DNA from 4 places in the Arthrobacter sp. Helios genome. Region 2 is predicted to be linked to each of the others. Evidence: riboswitches for the same ligand, from Rfam matches in the RefSeq annotation. Region 2 holds a riboswitch; each other region holds the start of a gene.
What was found. A riboswitch is a leader RNA that binds a small molecule or an ion and turns the genes downstream of it on or off. The one in region 2 is predicted to bind S-adenosylmethionine.
Positions count from the first base shown of each region.

Region 1 (3,201 bases), 1.2 Mb from region 2:
TCGACGCCGTGCATGCGATGGGGCCGAGGCCAGCACCATGATCTCGGTGGAAGAGCCGATGGTGGGAATTCCCCAAGCGATCGCAGCTGATTCCTGGACCAAGACCCGTGGATTCCGGCCTTGTTCCGCAGCTGCCGCCAGCATCGTGATTTCGCGTTCCCAACGGGGGAGATCTTCCCACTGGGCACTGGAGATGTAGACGCCGGGCCTCAGCCGGAGGAGCTCCCCGCTGCGACATCGGCTGGCGAGGGAGCGGCGCCCGGGACCGTCCCGGTCTGCGTCCGACGAGAAGAGAAGGGCTGGCTGCATCGTCCCATCTTGGCCCCTCACAGTCTTGCCCGGGGGCCGGGGTCCTCGTCTGTGGATAACCCTACGGTTTGGGGAAATCGACCAATCCGGGATTTCCCTGCCTGAGCGCACCGGAGGGAAACCCCATAACGGCTGAATTTTCCCAAAACGGAGGGAAACTATGTCTCAAAGCGGCAGGATTTTCCCCACATGGAGGGAAAGGGTGCACGGAGTGGATGGGTTTTCCCAAAACGGAGGGAAAGGGTGCACGGAGTGGATGGGTTTTCCCAAAACGGAGGGAGAGGGTGCACGGAGTGGATGGGATTTCCCTAAACGGAGGGAAACGCCCGCGCGAGCAGTCACAGTGTGGCCGGGAAGTCCCAAAACACAGGGACACGTTGCCCGCAGTTGGGCCGAGCCCTCTGATCATGAAACCCCGCGAAGGGCGTGCACTCGCGAGAACCCTGCAAACTGGGACAATCCTCCCGGTTTGGGACTTTCCTGGCGTGCCGCCGCGCAGGATTGTCCCAACGTGGCAGGGAAATCCCGAGGCGGCAGGAAAGTCCAGAAGTGGAGGGGAACGCTGCGCAGGATTGTCCCCATGTGGCAGGGGAGTCCCTAGGCCGAGAGATATCCGGGTTAACGGCTTTAGATCTCCACAAGCCCCGAAGGCGTTCCGAAGGTCACGGACATAATGCCGGGGGTGCCCTTGGGGGAAACCCAGGTGACGTCCACGGATTCCAGCGGTTCCTCGACGGGCATGCCCAGCCACTCGGTGACCCGCGCGGCAGAACCGGCAATGGTCAGGGAGTCCAGAGACACTGTTCCGTTGAGGGCACGGGACGGGTGCAGATCTGCCTTGTCCTCGTCCCAGCGCAGCATGTACGGGACCTGCGGATCAGCGATCAGGCCGTTGATGCCGATCTGCCGCCAGGTCAGTTCCTGGCCGTCGGGGAATTTCCGGTTTCCCGGAACCGAGGACCGGCCCAGTCGTTCCTCGAAGGGAGCCAGGTCATCAACCTCGACGCACCAGCCCATCCAGCCTCCGCCTGCTTCGGACCGGGCACGGACGGCCTGGCCGAAAGGAGCCTTGTCGGACGCGGGGTGGTTGAGGACTTCCACCACCTCGATGTACTGGTGGTTCGCCAGGGGCAGGATCATATTGCGGGTGCCGAAACGGGGGTGGACGCCACCCTTGACGTACTCGGTTCCAAGGGCAGCAGCAATGCGTTCCGTGGTGGCCAGCAGGCCGTCGGATTCGCAGGCATAAGAGACGTGATCCAGGCGCATGCGAACATCTTGACACGTTGTGACCTGTGTCTCGACTAAGGCAACCCTAAGCTCACTAAAACCGTGCTGCATTACATGAAGACGCAGATTTCACGCTGCGTCATATGGGTTGCGCAACTGGGCGTCCGTTGGTTCTATGGGTACAGGTCATGAGTGCCAGCAGATAGCCCCGGCTTGCTGGCCGGCAACCCTCCAACCGCGGTGGGGTGCCCCGGGTGAAGACCTGGCCGGACACCAAAAGGGTGTCACGGCAAGCGCGGGCCACACGTCTCGTTTCCGGACTTCCTCCGGCATCGCTTCCTGTGGGGCCCCTGGTCATAAAGGGAGCAAAATGTCTGCCAATTGGTCGTTCGAAACCCGCCAGATCCACGCAGGTCAGGAGCCTGACGCCGCAACCGGCGCCCGCGCCCTGCCTATCTACCAGACCTCGTCCTTCGTGTTCCCCAGCGCGGAAGCAGCGGCAAACCGCTTCGCCCTGGCCGAGCTGGCTCCGATCTACACACGGATCGGGAACCCGACGCAGGAAGCGGTGGAGAACCGGATCGCGTCGCTGGAAGGCGGTCTGGGGGCACTGCTGCTGGCTTCCGGCCAGGCCGCCGAAACGTACGCCATCCTGAACGTCGCCGAGGCCGGGGACCACATTGTGGCAAGTCCCAGCCTGTACGGGGGAACGTACAACCTGTTCAAGCACACCCTGAAAAAGTTCGGCATTGACGTCACCTTCGTGGCTGACCCGGACAACCTGGAGCAGTGGCGTGCCGCCGTCCAGCCGAACACCAAGGCGTTCTTCGGCGAAGTCGTCTCCAACCCGCGCCAGGATGTCCTGGATCTGGAAGGGATCTCCGCCGTTGCGCACGACGCCGGCGTCCCACTGATCGTGGACAACACCCTCTCCACGCCGTACCTGATCCGTCCCATCGAGTGGGGCGCGGACATCGTGGTGCATTCGGCCACCAAGTACCTCGGCGGACACGGCACAGCGATCGCCGGGGTCATTGTGGACTCGGGCAACTTCGACTTCGGGGCCGACCCGGAGAAGTTCCCCGGCTTCAACACCCCTGACGAGAGCTACAACGGCCTGGTGTACGCACGGGACCTCGGCGCGGACGGCGTGCTGGGCGCAAACCTGGCCTACATCCTGAAGGCGCGGGTCCAGCTGCTCCGCGACCTGGGTTCGGCCGTCTCGCCGTTCAATGCCTTCCTCATCGGGCAGGGCCTCGAGACCCTGAGCCTGCGGGTGGAACGGCACGTCAGCAACGCCGCCGCCGTCGCACAGTGGCTTGTTGGGCACGACGACGTCGTTTCGGTTGCGTACGCAGGCCTTGAGTCCAGCCCGTGGTACGAACGCGGACGCAAGTACGGACCCCGCGGCACCGGCGCCATCGTCTCCTTCGAGATCGCCGGGGGAGTGGAAGCCGGAAAGCGTTTTGTCGACGCACTGGAACTGCACTCCCACGTGGCAAACGTTGGTGACGTCCGTTCGCTGGTGATCCATCCGGCGTCGACCACCCACAGCCAGCTGGGCGCCGAAGCGCAGGCAGCGGCGGGCGTCAGCCCGGGCCTGGTTCGGCTCTCGGTCGGTTTGGAACACCTGGATGACATCATCGCGGACCTCGATGCCGG
Region 1 is NZ_CP095402.1:726,846-730,046, forward strand. It holds gene ArtHe_RS03120 (hypothetical protein) at 1-102, opposite strand, end outside; gene ArtHe_RS03125 (VOC family protein) at 937-1,578, opposite strand; SAM riboswitch class IV at 1,724-1,841, shown strand; gene ArtHe_RS03130 (bifunctional o-acetylhomoserine/o-acetylserine sulfhydrylase) at 1,910-3,201, shown strand, end outside.
Region 1: linked by a shared signal. The riboswitch ahead of ArtHe_RS03130 (bifunctional o-acetylhomoserine/o-acetylserine sulfhydrylase) and the one ahead of ArtHe_RS15895 (LLM class flavin-dependent oxidoreductase) in region 2 are both predicted to bind S-adenosylmethionine.

Region 2 (3,201 bases):
CCGGGCTGACCGCTGCGCGGGTGGGATCCCATTTGATCACCGAGCAAACGATGCAGGCGATCAGCGGTACGGCGGAAAGGATCAGGAAGGTGGGTCCGAGGCCAAGGTCCTGCTTGAGGATGGGGAAGACGAGCAGGCCCAGAGCCGCTCCGGTGCTGCCAAGCGCCCCGATAACACCGTTGGCTCCCGCTCGCAGTTCGCTGCGGAAGGACAGGGTGGAGATGCTCTTGCCGTTGGCGCCGGGCCCGCCGGAGTGGAACAGGATGAACAGGGACGGGATCAGGAAGGCCAGGAAGATCGGCAGGCTCTCGTAGAAGGCTCCCAGTATCACCAGCATGATGAAGACGGCGCCGAAGCCGACTGCTGAGGCCTTGCGCAGGCCGATTTTCCTGCCGATCATCGGCGAAAGGAAGCCGCCGACGATACCAAATAGGTTGAAGACAAGCGCGCCCAATGTGGCCACCACGAAGTCTTCACCGAACAGGGTGAGGCTAATAATCGGCAGGTACCAGCCGACGGCGAAATACTGGATGGACTGCCCCATCTGGATGGTGGCAGCGAGGATCGTCCGTGGAAGGTAGATTCCACGGAAAATCAGCGCGATGTTGGCGAAACCCTTTGTCGCCTGGTTCAGGATCGGGGAGCGGTCTTCGACGGGCGCTGCAGTGAAAGGCTCACCATAAATCTTCGTCATGGAGGCGGCCGCCTTTTCAAGCAGGCCCTTCCGGGCTGCCCAGGTGGGGCTTTCGACCATAAAAGCGAGCTGGGCGACAAAGAGGGCCAGGGCCACGATGCCCGCTGAGCCGACGGCGTAGCGCCAGATCGATTCTCCGACACCCATGTTGTAGAACAGGATGGCCAGAATCAGGTTGGAGCTCACCGCGGTGTACCAGATGCCCTGCCAGGTGTTCAGGCGGCTCTTGAACCGGGCGGGGGTAAATTCTGCCAACAGGGCCATGGCGATCGCAAAGTCGATGCCGTAGGCGGCACCCACGAAGAAGCGTCCCACCAGCACCAGCTCGAAAGCGGGTGCAAAGGCGGCCAGGCCGGCGCCGATCAGCGCCAGGAACTTAGCGAAAACCAGTGGAGGAATGCGGCCCCAGCGGTCCGCCATCCAACCGCCAATCGGATTGAACACGATGGCGACCCAGGATGCGAGGGACGTCAGGATGGCAACCTGGGTGGCGCTCAGCTCCAGGTCCCTGGTCATGGGTCCAAGGCCGGCGCTCAGCGCAGAGTTGGAAAAGGCGTCTAGGAACAGGCCGCCCAGCGCGAGCCACCAAATGACCCCGGCCCGGCCCGCTATCTTGGGGCGGGCGTCAATGTAAGAAACTACGTCGTGCACGCCGCGGAGTGTAAAACTCGACATTATGGCCGACCTCTCTGTCGGGATTGCTCCTGTCAGAGACCACGGCCCAATAGAAACGCAAAAAGGGCAAGAAAAGACCTCCAACAGGAAGTCTCTATTCTTGCCCTGATAAATGTGATCTTAGACGCATAATGCCGTTTGTGGCAATACCCAGCCAGCGCTCTTTCCGAACCCGGGCATTACGCCGCGTGACACCCCGCAGCTTGCGCGCCACCGGGGGCGGTGTTCCATACTGGGCGGGCAGGATCATGAGTCCCAACGCGAAGCTCTGGCTGGTTGGGCGGCAACCCTCTCCCGTGGCGGGGTGCCCCAGATGACGATCCGGTCGCAGGCGCATCAGCCTGCGGCAAGTACGGCGCTCCTTCGACGGTGCGTCAAACCGGAAAAGGACTTCCATGGCCAATTCGCCCGCACCCCGACAGATCCGCTTCAACGCCTTCGACATGAACTGCGTGGGCCACCAGTCGCCCGGCCTGTGGCGCCACCCCGAGGACCAGTCCTCCCGGTACAACGACATCCGCTACTGGACCGAGCTGGCCAAGACCTGCGAACGCGGGCTTTTCGACGGCATTTTCATCGCCGACGTGCTGGGCACCTACGACGTTTACGGTTCCTCCAACGAGGCCACGCTGCGCCAGGGCACCCAGGTGCCGGTCAACGATCCGCTGCTGCTGGTCTCCGCCATGGCCCTGGTCACCGAGAACCTGGGCTTCGGCGTCACCGCCGGCACCGCGTACGAACACCCGTACCCGTTTGCCCGCCGGCTCTCCACCCTGGACCACATTACGAACGGCCGGGTCGGGTGGAACGTGGTCACCGGCTACCTGCCCTCCGCCGCACGGAACATGGGCCAGGAAGACCAGCTGGAGCACGACGAGCGGTACAACCACGCCGACGAATACCTGGAAGTGGTCTACAAGCTGCTCGAAGGCTCCTGGGAAGACGACGCCGTGGTCCGGGACCGCGAAACGGGTGTCTTCACCGACCCCTCCAAGGTCCATGACATCAACCATGAGGGCAAGTACTTCAAGGTCCCCGGCATCCACATTTCCGAGCCCTCCCCGCAGCGGACCCCGGTGATCTTCCAGGCCGGCGCCTCGCCGCGCGGCATCGCGTTCGCGGCCGAGAACGCCGAGGCTGTGTTCGTGGGAGCCCCGACCGTGGAGAAGCTGAAGGCCACCGTCACCAAGATCCGCGACGCCGCCGAAGCGGCCGGCCGGGACCGCTACTCGATCCGGATCTACACGCTGCTGACAATCATCACGGCCGCGACCGCCGAGGAAGCCGAAGCCAAGCACCAGGACTACCAGCGCTACACCAGCGACGAGGGCGCACTCGCCCTGATGTCCGGGTGGATGGGGGTGGACCTCTCCACCTACAACCTGGATGAACCGCTGGGCAACGTGGAGTCCAACGCCATCCAGTCCGCCGCCGCGAACTTCCAGAAGGTGAAGGACGACGGCGAGCCCTGGACCGTGCGGGACATCGCCGAATCCGCCGGGATCGGCGGGCTGGGCCCGCGGCTGGTGGGTTCCGGTGCCGAAGTCGCCGAGGAGCTGATCCGCTGGGTCGAGGAAACCGACGTCGACGGTTTTAACCTGGCCTACGCCGTCACCCCCGGGACGTTCGAGGATGTGGTGGAGTTCGTTGTGCCGGAGCTGCAGCAGCGCGGCGCCTACCCCTCCGGGTACGCGCCCGGAACGCTGCGGAACAAACTCTTCGGCGCCGGCGACAAACTGCCCGAAACCCACCGGGGCGCCAGGTACCGCTTCGCCCCGGCGGTCAACGGCTAGGGCAGGCTAGTACAGCTTGATGGAACCGCCGTCGGCCAT
Region 2 is NZ_CP095402.1:3,462,686-3,465,886, forward strand. It holds gene ArtHe_RS15890 (MFS transporter) at 1-1,369, opposite strand, end outside; SAM riboswitch class IV at 1,614-1,728, shown strand; gene ArtHe_RS15895 (LLM class flavin-dependent oxidoreductase) at 1,765-3,162, shown strand; gene ArtHe_RS15900 (SDR family oxidoreductase) at 3,169-3,201, opposite strand, start outside.

Region 3 (3,201 bases), 930 kb from region 2:
GCCGAGTACCTGGCCTCCACCCTCGGCCCGCGCTTCGAGCCGCCGCAGATCCTGCGGGACAAGGTGGCCCGTGGCGAGCTCGGACGCAAGACCGGCAAGGGCTTTTTCGACTGGAGCTGACCCTCCCCCCTGGCTGCCTCAACCGCACCAGTTTCGGCAGTGAATCCGGCAGCGCCTACGCTGGAGCCATGGACGCTGCCAGCAACCGGACTGTGGCCTGGGAGGGCGCCGTCAACGCCCGGGACCTCGGGGGCATCCCCGTGGCCGGCGGCCGCAGTATCCTGCCGGGCAGGCTCTTCCGGATGGGGCGCTCCGAGTGGCTCACCGGGCGGGGCTGGCAACAGGCCTACGACGCCGGTGTCCGCACCGTCGTGGACCTGCGGAACGAAACCGAAATCGGCAGGCGGGACACCGACCCGCTGCTGCCGCCGTCGGCCGTCCAGGGAATCGCCGTCCTGAACCGGCCCACCCAGGAAACCGCCGATCCGGAGTTCACCGCACTCACCGGACCGTACATGAACTCCCCGCGCTTTTATCCTGCGAACCTTGCCCGGTGGCCGGAGAAATTCGCAGCGGTCGCCCAGGCCATCGCGGATGCCCCGCCCGGCGGGGTTGTCATTCACTGTTCCGCCGGGCGGGACCGCACGGGCCTGGTCGCCCTGCTCCTGCTGCAGCTCGCCGGCGCAGCACCGGAAGCGGCCGCCGCGGACTATGCGGCCGCAGCCGCCGGAATCAATGAATGGCACCGGCGCCAGACGCAGCCGCGGGAGCGCCCCTTGAACGACACTGAACTCGCGCAACGGATCGCAGCCGCGCAGCAGGAGCTGCTGGCCGTGGCGGAGAACCTGGACGCCCGGGATTTCCTGCTCCGGGCCGGAGCAGACAGCCTGACGCTGGACCGGCTTCGGGCCCGGCTGCTGGGGTGAAGCCGCTACTGCGGAAGGGGGAGCCTGGCCTCAGCCGGGTTCTCCCGGCACAGGGCCAGCCGTTCCGTAGCGGCTAAGTGGAAAAAAGAGCTGCCCGCGGGACTGTTGAAGCCGCCGGGGACCAGCAGCGTTGAGTGCCGGGGGCACCACTGAGCGGTGTCGACGGCGGACACCAGAGCCAGCGCCACCCGTGCCGTGTCCTGGTGCCACATCAGCTGCTGGGTGCCGTCAATGACCAGGGCAATAACGTCGAGTCCGGGGTCGGCGTGGACTTCCACCTCGACCCAGTCGTCGTATTCGGCCAGTGCTGCGGCCGGCAGGGACGGAAGTACCTGGGCCGGGCGCGAGGAAGCGATGCTGCTGATGGGGGAGTCACTGGAGTAGGTCACAGTGTTTGTCCTTCGGGGAGTTGTCCTTGTCCGCACCGGTTAGCGCAGACCGCTTCGTCATCCGAACCACCCGCCGAACAATGGGGTTGGTGTGAGGCCAGTCGGAGCTGTTCCTTGCCCGGCGGTGCCGAACGCGGAGGCCGCATCTCGTGAAGTACTGCAAACAGTAGCGCACCCGGCCCCTGTGGCGGAACCCCCGCTCCCGCCGGGCCAAGTAGATGTAAAAGCATATATGGTGGAGGAGGCGGGTAAACTCCGCCGCACCGATTCAAAGAAGAAGGCATTATGCGTGCAGTTGTATTTGAGAAGTGGCAGACCTTCCCGTCCCTGACGGAGGTCGAAAAGCCGAAGCCGGGCCCTGGCGAGGTCCTGCTGAAGGTGGCGGGCGCCGGTGCCTGCCATTCCGACGTCGCGCTCTATAAGGACTTCGCCGAAGGCTCGCCGGGCTCGATCCCTCCCGCCTTCGTCCTGGGCCATGAGAACTCCGGCTGGATCGAAGAGCTTGGCGAAGGCGTCAGCGGCGTGGAGGTCGGCGGCGCGTACCTGGTCTACGGGCCGGTAGGCTGCGGGCACTGCAAGGCCTGCTCCCGCGGGCAGGACACCTACTGCGAGAACGCCGCCGAGATGCCCTACCTGGGCATGGGACTGGGCCGCGACGGCGGTATGGCCGAATACCTGGTGGTTCCGGTCCGGAACCTGGTCCCGCTGGGCGACGCCGATCCTGTCGCCGCGGCACCGCTTTCCGATGCGGCCCTGACGCCGTACCACGCCATCAAGAACTCCCTGCCGAACCTGGCCGGGGGCGGCAAATACGCCCTGGTCGTCGGCCTTGGCGGGCTGGGACAGATGGCGGTGCAGATCCTCAAGGCACTCACCGGCGCCACGGTGATTGCCACCGATATGAAGGAAGAGGCCATGCGGAAGGCCGAAGCTGCCGGCGCCATCGTGGTTCCCGGCGGCGAGGGCCAGGTGGAACGCATCCGGGAGATCACCGGCGGACGCGGTGTGGATGCTGCGTTCGACTTCGTCGGGGTGGGTCCGACCATCAAGACTGCAGCCGCATCGATGGCACCGCAGTCCCGGTTCACTGTGGTTGGCATCGCCGGCGGGACGTATGAGTGGAGCTTCTTCACCACCCCGTACGAGTCCACCACGACCAACACCTACTGGGGCACCATTGAGGACCTGCACGAAGTGGTGGCCATGTACCGCGCCGGTCAGATCAAGCCCGAGGTGGAGCTCTACAGCATGGACAACGCGCTGGAGGCGTACCGGAAGCTGGAGGCAGGCGAGCTCAGCGGGCGCGCCGTGGTTGTTCCGCACATGAAGTAGCTCTGGAGCACCCAGGACGACGGCGGTGCCCGCGTGTGGCGGGCGCCGCCGTCGTGCTTTGGGGCCAGGCAGGCTTGGGACCGGGCAACCCTCGGTCAGGACGTGGCCGCCGTCAGCTCCTGCCGCGGCAGCCGCCGTGTGAGGGCAGCTCCACATCCGCTGTGAACGCGGCCAGATAGCCGTCGCGGTAGCCGGTGGCGTTCGGATGGAGGTCAAACGGCCCGCCATCGAAGATGATCCACGGTTCGGGCGATCCCACTCCGTGCCCGGAGAACTCGTCCACCACGTCCACAAAGGTCGAGCCCCGTCCCAGCTGCGCGGCCAGGACCGCGTTGAGCTTATCCGTTCCTTCGTTGAAGAGGGCCTGGGCCTGCGGGCTGAGCGGCCCGGGCGTGCCTTCCTCGAACAGGTGCGGATAGCCGGTCAGGACGATCTCCGCCCGGGGTGCCAGCGAACGCAGGCGGCCCAGTGATTCCCGCAGCTGGGCGGCGAGCGTGGTTTCGGCGTAGGCCTGGGCGGCCTCAAGTGCCGGGGCGCAGGTGGCCGGCAGCTCC
Region 3 is NZ_CP095402.1:2,528,038-2,531,238, reverse strand. It holds gene ArtHe_RS11435 (3-hydroxyacyl-CoA dehydrogenase family protein) at 1-120, shown strand, start outside; gene ArtHe_RS11430 (tyrosine-protein phosphatase) at 189-926, shown strand; gene ArtHe_RS11425 (hypothetical protein) at 932-1,315, opposite strand; SAM riboswitch class IV at 1,333-1,470, opposite strand; gene ArtHe_RS11420 (NAD(P)-dependent alcohol dehydrogenase) at 1,601-2,647, shown strand; gene ArtHe_RS11415 (SGNH/GDSL hydrolase family protein) at 2,760-3,201, opposite strand, start outside.
Region 3: linked by a shared signal. The riboswitch ahead of ArtHe_RS11425 (hypothetical protein) and the one ahead of ArtHe_RS15895 (LLM class flavin-dependent oxidoreductase) in region 2 are both predicted to bind S-adenosylmethionine.

Region 4 (3,201 bases), 1.9 Mb from region 2:
CCAGGACGCAGGCTACGAAGCCCTGCGCGCCGTCGAACTTCCGGAGCTTGAGGCGAAGCTCCAGGCCGCCGCCAAGCAGGCGGTACCGCTGCTGGACACGGACGGCATGATCTTGCTGGAGAGCTGGAAAGACGATCTGAGCGGCCTCACGCCGGTGGCCCAGGGTGTGGCAGCAGCTGTCCAGAAGCAGTCCGCCGCAGCTGCCTCGGTCGATGCCTTCATCCAGCGCAATCAGGCAAAGCTCGACGCACAGGACCCGGCCGCCACAGCGGAGCTGTTCACCCTGATGTCTTCCCTCGGACTGGTGGAGAGTCCCACGCAGGTCCTTCCTGCCGGTGGCCGGCTGCTTGTTGACGGCGGACATTGCCTGGTGCTGGGCGCGGACCTCGGCGTCACAGTCCCGCAGGACAAAACCCTGTGCGCAGACACCGCCGCCCAGCGCTGGGTGATGGACGCACGCGGGGCGGTTCACAGCGAAGAGCGTCCGGACCTGTGCCTGGTTCCCGGTACGCCGGTGAAGATGGCGGCGTGCGCCACGACCGCAGCGTCCCAGGTGTGGATCGCCGAGGCCGACGGACACCTGAAGAGTGCGGTGTCCAACTACCTCGACTTCCACCGGCACCAGGGAATCGCCGGCATGTACGGCCGGACGTCCGGGGCCAACCAGATCTGGCAGGGCCTGGCCGCATCGCAGAACCCGGGAATGGCAACGCTGAAGGCCAGCAGCATCGCCACGCTCTCCGGACTGAATTTCGCCACTGCCGTGATCGACACGTTTATCCAGGACAATCAGGCAAAGCTCGATGCGAAGGACGCGGCAACCACGGCGGAACTCGCCGCCCTGATGTCCTCAAACGGCTTCACGGAAAATTCCACCCGGATACTGCCGACCGGAGGCCGGCTGCTTGTCAACAACGGGCACTGCCTGGTGTTGGGCGGGGACCTCAGCGTTACCGTCCCTAAAAACAAGGCACTGTGCGCTGACACTGCGGTCCAGCGCTGGTTTATGGATACCCGCGGGGCGATCCACAGCGAAGCACGGCCCGATATGTGCCTGGTGCCCGGCACCCCGGCCAAGGTCGCTGCCTGCTCTGCTGCCGAAGCTAATCAGGAGTGGCTCCCCGAGGCAGACGGACATCTCAAGAGCGCGGTTTCGAGCTACCTCGACTTCTACCGGGACGAGGGAATCGTGGGGATGTATTCGAAGAACGCCGGAGCGAACCAGATCTGGACCGGGCTCACAACATCCGCCAACCCGGGGATGGCCAGCCTGAAAGCCGGCAGCATCGCGACGCTGTTCAGCCTTGGACTGGACGCGTAGCTCAGCAGGAGGGATTTAGCAGCAGGGATTTAGCACCGAAAGGGTGCACACCCCGGGGCAATTCAGCCCGGGGTGTGCACCCTTTTCCTTGGTACTGAGTCCGGCTGCTACAGAATCCGGCGGTTGCCTGTCCCGGTCAGGCGAACTCAGGAACCGCCAGGTTACGGAACGCTGAGCCGTGGAATACCAGCGGTTCATGGGCGTCCTCATGGGTGGAGTAGCCGTGGACCCGTAGAAGCACCACAGCGTGGTCTCCGGCCGGTACCTCATTTTCGATCGAGCAGTCGAGCCACAGGGCAGCTTCGTCCAGGAACAGCGCGCCCTCAGCTTCGTGCAGTTCGAGGCCGGCGAACCGGTCGCCGTCGCGGGAGGCAATCTGGCGGCAGACGCCGTCGTGCCCTGTCCCGAGGACGGACACGCCGATCCGCTGCGCGGAGCGCAGCACCGGCCAGGTCCGCGAGGTGTTCTGGACCGCGAACATGACCAGCGGCGGCTCCATGGAGACCCCCACGGTGAAGGACGACGCGACGATGCCCTGCGGTACGCCGTCAATTTCGGCGCACAGGGCCGCGATTCCGGATGGGAAACGGCCAAACGCGCGGCGGAGGGCAGTGGGCTGCAGATCGGTTTCAAGGGCCATGGGACTTCCTCTGCCTGATGCGCCCGCTGCCCGGAAGGCAGCACGGGGACGCTGTACTTGCCGCACCGGGAGATCCACCGGGACGGCCGAATCGTCACCTGGAGCACCCCGCTATGGCGAGAGGGTTGCCGTCCAACCGGCCAGGGCCTGTGGCTGGAACTCTTGATTCTGCCCATCAATCTAGGGGCGGGGCAGGGGCGGGCGCAAACCCGTGTCACACGCAGTGGCGGATCCGCAACACTTCGTAACCGCCGGGCTGCCAGCCTGCTGCCGGGGGAGCCACTAAAGTGTCCGCATGAGACAACGCTGGTTCAAGCAGGTAGACGTCTTTGGCAGCCGCCCCTTTCAGGGCAATCCGCTGGCGGTGGTGCTGGACGGGGACGGCCTGGACGATGAAGCCATGCTCCAGTTCGCGCGCTGGACAAATCTCTCGGAGACGACGTTCGTGCTCCCGGCCACGCAGGAGGAAGCCGACTACCGGGTCCGGATCTTCACGCCAGGGGGAGAGATTCCGTTCGCGGGCCATCCAACACTCGGCACCTGCCATGCGTGGACCGAGGCCGGGAACACCCCGGTACGGCCGGGGCTGGTGATCCAGGAGTGCGGAATCGGCCTGGTGCCGCTGCGGGTCAATGCCGGGCTGGCCGCGTTCGCCGCGCCAAGGCTCATCCGGACCGGTCCCGTGGAGGAGGACATCCTTGCCCGGGTCACCGCTGCTCTGGGGCTCACCCCGAACCAGGTGGACGGCCACCAGTGGGTGGACAACGGGCCGGGGTGGCTGGGGCTGCTGCTGCCCGACGCGGAGACAGTGCTTTCGCTGCGCCCGGACCACGCCGCGCTCGGCAACCTTCGGGTCGGCGTGATCGGCCCGCAGCCCGAAACCGCTGAAACCGACTTCGAGGTGCGCGCCTTCGCCCCCGGCCTGGGCGTATCCGAGGACCCGGTCACCGGCAGCCTGAATGCCGGCCTGGCCCAGTGGCTGATCGGTGAAGGCCTGGCCGGGGAACGCTACACGGTCACGCAGGGCACCGCAGTGCACCGTTCCGGCCTGGTCCGGGTCTTTATGCGGGAGGGCCGCATCTGGGTGGGCGGAGAGTCCGTAACCTGCATCGACGGTTCAGTTTCCCTCTAGCCCGCCGGGTTTCCTTCCAGTCCCTGAACTCCGCTGGCAGTCTGGGACTCCATCCGCCGGGGACCGCTGGTCCGCGGAGAGGGAGAGCGCGCGGGTAGCCTTGGGATG
Region 4 is NZ_CP095402.1:1,546,977-1,550,177, reverse strand. It holds gene ArtHe_RS06885 (M66 family metalloprotease) at 1-1,321, shown strand, start outside; gene ArtHe_RS06880 (flavin reductase family protein) at 1,458-1,961, opposite strand; SAM riboswitch class IV at 2,010-2,129, opposite strand; gene ArtHe_RS06875 (PhzF family phenazine biosynthesis protein) at 2,257-3,093, shown strand.
Region 4: linked by a shared signal. The riboswitch ahead of ArtHe_RS06880 (flavin reductase family protein) and the one ahead of ArtHe_RS15895 (LLM class flavin-dependent oxidoreductase) in region 2 are both predicted to bind S-adenosylmethionine.